2 regions of the Bacillus sp. LH1 genome follow, and region 1 is predicted to be linked to the other one. Evidence: a T-box and tRNA genes for the amino acid it is inferred to sense, from the RefSeq annotation. Region 1 holds a T-box; the other holds one or more tRNA genes.
What was found. The T-box of region 1 lies ahead of ACX9TM_RS16935 (tryptophan--tRNA ligase). A T-box ahead of a tRNA ligase gene usually reads a tRNA of that ligase, here a tRNA-Trp.

Region 1 (3,651 bases):
CCTTTTTCATAATAACGAAGATGAACGCATTGTTACTCCATTACTAGCAATGCTGTATCATGATTTTCCTCAGAACGATTTAATTTCTATTATTCATAAAAAAATAAAAAGGCTTCCTCAAATTAGAAAACGCCTTTCGCTTAATGAGTATTGTATTTTATGTGCCAATATTAAAACCTTTTTACGCACATTATTTTTCAGAACGAAAGATGACCATAACTTAGCCTTTACAGCACGTAAAACAGAAAGAATGTTAAAAGAACTTCCTAACTATTATTAAATACAAGGAGCAATGACATGGGTTATATTGAAGATATGAGAAATCTAGTAGGAAATCATCCACTTATTCTAATAGGATCACACGCCATTATATTAAATGAAAAAGATGAAGCATTGCTGCAGCTCCGTACAGATTTTAACCGCTGGGGCATTATTGGCGGTGCCTTAGAATATAACGAAACATTAGAAGATGCTTTAAAACGAGAAGTGTTTGAAGAAACTGGACTTATTATTAAAAATCCAGAACTATTCCGTACATACTCAGGACCAGATTTCTTTCAAATCTATCCAAATGGCGATCAAGTACACGGTGTACTCGTTGTTTATATTTGCCGAGAATTTTATGGGGAGCTTGTATGCGATCAAAGTGAATCAAAAGAACTACGCTTCTTTTCACTTGATGAATTACCTAATAATCTTCCTCCTGTTATCGAGAAGATTATTACAGATTATCTAAAAAAATAAGGGAACGCTTAACGTTCCCTCTCAAATCCAATCCGTTTTTTAATTTCCGCTAAATTTACCTTCGCAATAGCGCGTGCCTTCTCAGCACCGTTTTCTAATGCTTCATATAATAAATTCGGCTCATTCATATACATTGCGTACTTTTCACGAGGTCCAGCTAACTCACGATCTACAACGCGAAACAACTCTTTTTTCACATCGCCCCATCCGATTCCAGTCTCATATTTTTCACGTAATGACTGTACTTCGTCTTCTGTCGCAAACTCTTTATATATCATAAATAATGTTTCTAATTCTTTCGGTTCATTTGGAAGTGAAGAGTCTGTTTTGATTTTAAATATTAACTTTCGAAGTTTTTCTTGCTCTGCAAATAATGGGATTACATTTCCGTAACTTTTACTCATCTTCCTTCCATCAAGACCAGGTAAAATAGCTCCTTCTTCTTGCACTACATACTCCGGTAGTGTAAATGTCGTGCCAAATGTATGATTAAAATACGTCGCAATATCACGCGCAATTTCAATATGCTGAATTTGGTCTTTTCCAACTGGTACATGAGTAGCTTGAAATAATAATATGTCAGCTGCCATTAAAATCGGGTACGTGTATAACCCCATATTCACTCCCGCATCGACCTCTAACCCTGCTTCTTTATTTTGCTCCACCTTCGCTTTATACGCATGAGCACGGTTCATAAGACCTTTCGGAGTTAGGCAAGCTAAAATCCAAGCTAATTCTAGAATTTCCGGTACTTCTGTTTGCCGATAAAAAACAACATCTTCCCCAAGTCCAAGCGATAACCAAGTAGCTGCTACCTCTTTCGTATAACTGCTGAACTTTTCTGAATCATGCACAGCATTTAATGCATGATAATCAGCTATAAAGTACAATGCTCTTCCTTCATTATTCTTTGACATTTGTAATGCAGGTTTAATCGCACCAATATAATTCCCTAAATGCGGATAACCTGTCGGCTTAATTCCTGTTAACATTATTTTTTCACTCACACTAACTCCTCCTTTCTCAAAATAAAAAGAGCCCCTCATCCTAAAAAAAGGACGAGAGACTCCCGCGGTACCACCTTAATTAGCTATCATTAGCTCACTTCATACTTCAATAACGTGAAGTAACCGTCTTTACCTACTCATTTCAGTTAGAAGCTCCAGAGCCCATTCCATATTCATCCCTTACTGATTTCCACCACATATCAGCTCTCTGAAAAGTTTCGAATATGTACTCTTCTCTTTCATTGCTTTTTCGTTATTTTTTACAGTTTATCACATTTCTCATTGACTTGAACATAAATTTTCTGATTTATACAGTAGAAAATTTTCACTTGAACTGTCTAATAGTATGTAATTTTAATATTATTACTGTTTCCTTTTCTGAATCACTTATTACAGTATGAATTACATTTTGCAAATTTATCCACACTCGAGATATCCTGTTCTACATATACAAAATACCTTCATTTCTTCAAATAATAAAAAAATTACTAAACACCGTAAATTTATATACAGTATAATATATAGTTCAATCAGGGCTGTCTATATTATATTTACATTCATATCATTTCACCATAGAGACTCACTTCATTTTATCCTACTTTATTAATTCTTCACTATGCACTTCATATCGATATTTCGGATTTATATGGGAGTTTCTCGCTACAATTTGAAACTTTTTATCACCATGTTTTAATTCATCTGTTGTCAACGTGAATTGCTGATTAGAGACGTTTGTTTCTACTAACTTAGTATCCCCATATTTCAGCACTACACTTCCAACATCTTTTCCTGCCTTTCCAGTTACTACGCCTTCTTTAGTATCCCATTTCAATTTACTTAATCCATAATTATACCCATTCTCATCATATGGTTTTCCTGTTCTCCATTTATTTGATTCTATACCTCTTAATTTATTATTTGTATAATCTCCATATTTTTCATCATTGATACCAACTTTATTATTTTCATTCCAACAATTATCCGTAACAGTCCCATTATTTCCTGTTTCAATTATCTCGACGGGTGCATGTCCTTTTTGCTTCGTATCATCTGTAATCAGACTAGATTTTTGAATCCACCCCACCTGATTCCCTCGAATCTCAAACTCTTTATTAGAATTATTTAAAATGATACCACCACGCTTCACAGAATCACTTTTAACCCAACCAATCTGATTGTTCTCTACTAGAATTCCTTCAGTTAATTTTAGAGCAACACCACCAAACCTCGAGGAATCATCTCCTGGTTCTACTTGTTCAATAACATTATTCATAATCTTTGTTTCTTTAATATAACCAATATTTTCTTTATACCCTTCATCTAATGGATTTAATAGTTTGCCATTTTTCTCAATAGGGAAGGTCTGGTTAGTACCCCAAACCGCAATACCTACTTCTGATTTTTTGTTATTCTTCGGCTTCCATTTATCAATATGCTCAGCAGCATTTATATAATTCTTTTCCACTGTAATTTTCTTTGGTGGATAGTAATATTTCCCTCTATATTCGAGTCCACCTATTACAATTGGACGAGCAATACCTACAAAAATATTATTAGTAAATTCCATGTTCTCTCCACTGTGAGTATCCAATCCTTCCCAATAGCAATTATCAATAAACACACTGTCTCGCACCTTCACATTTTTACTAATTGGATATTTTGCTTGTAATTTATAACCCGGATTTGGAGGTTCTTTCATTTTGCGCATGGAAAGCGCTATGTTATAGTTCTTACCAATCTTTCCTTTCTTATCTTCACCTCCAATGTTTCTAGTCACCACATTTTGTATCTCTGCCGTTTCTATAGAATACCCTATAATTCCGCTATTTCCGGCATTTTCAACCAACATCCTCTTTTCTCCATCTACTGCCACAGATTTAGAACCCTTAATATGTAGTTC
Region 2 (3,651 bases), 2.6 Mb from region 1:
CGTATTACTCTCCTAAGTCTACGTTGTGATAAACTTGTTGAACATCTTCTAAATCTTCTAATGCATCAACCATTTTCTCAAATTGTTCTTGAGCATCTTCAGGAAGTGTTACATCACTTTGTGCAAGCATTGTTAATTCTGCAACTGTAAACTCCTCAACGCCAGCACCTTTAAGTGCAGATTGTACTGCATGAAATTGATCTGGTTCAGCATACACGATAACAGAATCTTCTTCTTCTAGAATGTCACGTGCATCTACATCTGCTTCCATTAAAATTTCAAGAACTTCATCTGATGTTTTACCTTCAAGGCCGATAACAGCTGTCGCATCAAACATGTAAGCTACAGAACCGTTCACACCCATATTACCACTGTTTTTGCTAAATGCAGCTCGTACATCTGCTGCAGTACGGTTTACGTTATTTGTAAGTGTATCTACAATAACCATAGCTCCATTTGGTCCGAATCCTTCATAACGAAGCTCGTCATAATTTTCTTCTGAACCGCCTTTTGCTTTTTCAACTGCACGATCAATAATTGTTCTTGGAACATTGTATGTTTTCGCACGCTCTAATACAACTCTTAGTGCTTGGTTTGATTCTGGATCTGGCTCGCCTTGTTTTGCTGCCACATAAATTTCACGCCCAAATTTCGCGTATATACGGCTTGTATTTGCATCTTTTGATGCTTTTTTGTCTTTAATATTGTTCCATTTACGGCCCATACTTTCCACTCTCTTTCCCGTTTTAAATCTACATAAAAATATTAATATGAAATATAATGTGTGTTCAACACATTTTTAAAAGAAATATAAAAAGTTCATTTTTGATTCATATTACAGACATAATATAAATCACTATCATTTTGTTCTTTCGACAAGTTATATTATACATGAATTCCTACGTTTATTACGAATTTTAGAAGCACATAGTATAATTTAACAAAAAGACTCTAACATTTCTGTTACAGTCTTTTTATATTGCCAATAAAGATTTCCATATTATTCCCATAATTGTTTTCTATTGTTGTATAATAAAAATAGGAAAAAATTTGAAGAAAAGATGGAGGGTGAATTATGACACATTCCAAAGACAAAAAATCACATGCTTTTAAAGGAATAGGAGAGAAGTTAAACCCAACTATCTATCAAGTGAGATTCATGAAATTAGATGAACCAATTCGATTTGAGTCGTTTCCTGAATTAAAGGAATTAGGAGACTGGTTGAGTACTTCAACGCACATGTGGTCATGCCACTCAACTATGTACAAATACAACAGAGAAGAGTTTGAAAAGAAGTTCTTAGAAATTACGAAATTAACAGCTGATCATGTACTAATATCTACTGGTGGCGTCGGATTTAACTTCATGTCACCAGGTTGGAGAAATTCTTTATAAAATAATGAAATTATATAAAGGGATAAAAATTTATCCCTTTATTGTTTTGTAGCTTTCCCCAAATGTATCGCATGTACTAAATGAATAAGTTTACCTTAATCATTTATAACCATTTCACCAACACACCATTTTTGCTTATTTTATAGTATGATGAAAACATAAAAAGACTCTACACATTTGGTGTAGAGTCTTTTATTACGCCGTTCATGATACCGATGGTCGGGGTCGAACCGACACTCCCGAAGGAACACGATTTTGAGTCGTGCGCGTCTGCCAATTCCGCCACATCGGCACAAAAGAAAAGGCGGCAACCGGATTTGAACCGGTGATAAAGGTTTTGCAGACCTCTGCCTTACCACTTGGCTATGCCGCCATATTAAATTTTATTGGAGCGGAAGACGGGATTCGAACCCGCGACCCCAACCTTGGCAAGGTTGTATTCTACCACTGAACTACTTCCGCAAAAATGGCTGGGCTAGCTGGATTCGAACCAGCGCATGACGGAGTCAAAGTCCGTTGCCTTACCGCTTGGCTATAGCCCATCGAATTCTTACTTAATTATATGTAAGTATCCATTAGATTATTTGTAATTTTTAAAATAAAAATGGGGCGACTGATGGGAATCGAACCCACGAATGCCGGAGCCACAATCCGGTGCGTTAACCACTTCGCCACAACCGCCATGTTGTGTAAATATATTTGGCAGGGGCAGTAGGAATCGAACCCACACTGGAGGTTTTGGAGACCTCAGTTCTACCTTTAAACTATGCCCCTATGTAAATGGTGGAGGGGGGCAGATTCGAACTGCCGAACCCGAAGGAGCGGATTTACAGTCCGCCGCGTTTAGCCACTTCGCTACCCCTCCGAAACTTACATGGTGCCGGCTAGAGGACTTGAACCCCCAACCTACTGATTACAAGTCAGTTGCTCTACCAATTGAGCTAAGCCGGCGTATTTTATTAAAATAAATGGTGGCTCGGGACGGAATCGAACCGCCGACACGAGGATTTTCAGTCCTCTGCTCTACCGACTGAGCTACCGAGCCTTATTAAAATGGCGGTCCCGACCGGGGTCGAACCGGCGATCTCCTGCGTGACAGGCAGGCATGTTAACCACTACACCACGGGACCATTTGGTTGCGGGGACAGGATTTGAACCTGCGACCTTCGGGTTATGAGCCCGACGAGCTACCGTGCTGCTCCACCCCGCGATAATACTATTCATATAAAATTTATATGGTGGAGGATGACGGGATCGAACCGCCGACCCCCTGCTTGTAAGGCAGGTGCTCTCCCAGCTGAGCTAATCCTCCAAAGTGGTGACCCGTACGGGATTCGAACCCGTGTTACCGCCGTGAAAGGGCGGTGTCTTAACCACTTGACCAACGGGCCAAATATTATAAATCCTATGGCGGAGAGCAAGGGATTCGAACCCTTGATACGCTTGTGACGTATACACGATTTCCAATCGTGCTCCTTCGGCCAACTCGGACAGCTCTCCAATGGCTCCGCAGGTAGGAATCGAACCTACGACCGATCGGTTAACAGCCGATAGCTCTACCGCTGAGCTACTGCGGAATAATATTGCCTGGCAACGTCCTACTCTCACAGGGACAAGGTCCCAACTACCATCGGCGCTAGAGAGCTTAACTTCCGTGTTCGGTATGGGAACGGGTGTGACCTCTCTGCCATCATTACCAGACATTATTCTTTTGAGACAATCATTATTATAACTTATTTACTTTAAAAGTCAACAAGTTTTTTATGTTCTCTCAAAACTAGATAACATTGCTACATATTATATGGTTAAGTCCTCGATCTATTAGTATTCGTCAGCTCCACATGTCACCATGCTTCCACCTCGAACCTATCAACCTGATCATCTTTCAGGGATCTTACTAGCTTACGCTATGGGAAATCTCATCTTGAGGGGGGCTTCATGCTTAGATGCTTTCAGCACTTATCCCTTCCGCACATAGCTACCCAGCTATGCCCTTGGCAGAACAACTGGTACACCAGCGGTGCGTCCATCCCGGTCCTCTCGTACTAAGGACAGCTCCTCTCAAATTTCCTACGCCCACGACGGATAGGGACCGAACTGTCTCACGACGTTCTGAACCCAGCTCGCGTACCGCTTTAATGGGCGAACAGCCCAACCCTTGGGACCGACTACAGCCCCAGGATGCGATGAGCCGACATCGAGGTGCCAAACCTCCCCGTCGATGTGGACTCTTGGGGGAGATAAGCCTGTTATCC

Region 2: it encodes a tRNA-Trp, which carries the amino acid that the T-box ahead of ACX9TM_RS16935 (tryptophan--tRNA ligase) is inferred to sense. The anticodon was not compared.

Annotation. Positions count from the first base shown of each region.
Region 1 covers NZ_CM175007.1:3,267,099-3,270,749, forward strand. Annotated here, with positions in the region: gene ACX9TM_RS16925 (DUF2785 domain-containing protein) at 1-280, shown strand, start outside; gene ACX9TM_RS16930 (NUDIX hydrolase) at 298-744, shown strand; gene ACX9TM_RS16935 (tryptophan--tRNA ligase) at 753-1,751, opposite strand; T-box leader at 1,796-2,003, opposite strand; gene ACX9TM_RS16940 (hypothetical protein) at 2,347-3,651, opposite strand, start outside.
Region 2 covers NZ_CM175007.1:538,770-542,420, reverse strand. Annotated here, with positions in the region: gene ACX9TM_RS02855 (YebC/PmpR family DNA-binding transcriptional regulator) at 5-724, opposite strand; gene ACX9TM_RS02850 (DUF3884 family protein) at 1,076-1,396, shown strand; tRNA gene ACX9TM_RS02845 (tRNA-Leu) at 1,607-1,688, opposite strand; tRNA gene ACX9TM_RS02840 (tRNA-Cys) at 1,699-1,769, opposite strand; tRNA gene ACX9TM_RS02835 (tRNA-Gly) at 1,784-1,858, opposite strand; tRNA gene ACX9TM_RS02830 (tRNA-Gln) at 1,864-1,938, opposite strand; tRNA gene ACX9TM_RS02825 (tRNA-His) at 2,002-2,077, opposite strand; tRNA gene ACX9TM_RS02820 (tRNA-Trp) at 2,097-2,170, opposite strand; tRNA gene ACX9TM_RS02815 (tRNA-Tyr) at 2,178-2,261, opposite strand; tRNA gene ACX9TM_RS02810 (tRNA-Thr) at 2,272-2,347, opposite strand; tRNA gene ACX9TM_RS02805 (tRNA-Phe) at 2,366-2,441, opposite strand; tRNA gene ACX9TM_RS02800 (tRNA-Asp) at 2,451-2,526, opposite strand; tRNA gene ACX9TM_RS02795 (tRNA-Met) at 2,530-2,606, opposite strand; tRNA gene ACX9TM_RS02790 (tRNA-Val) at 2,633-2,708, opposite strand; tRNA gene ACX9TM_RS02785 (tRNA-Glu) at 2,713-2,787, opposite strand; tRNA gene ACX9TM_RS02780 (tRNA-Ser) at 2,805-2,896, opposite strand; tRNA gene ACX9TM_RS02775 (tRNA-Asn) at 2,899-2,973, opposite strand; rRNA gene rrf (5S ribosomal RNA) at 2,982-3,097, opposite strand; rRNA gene ACX9TM_RS02765 (23S ribosomal RNA) at 3,198-3,651, opposite strand, start outside.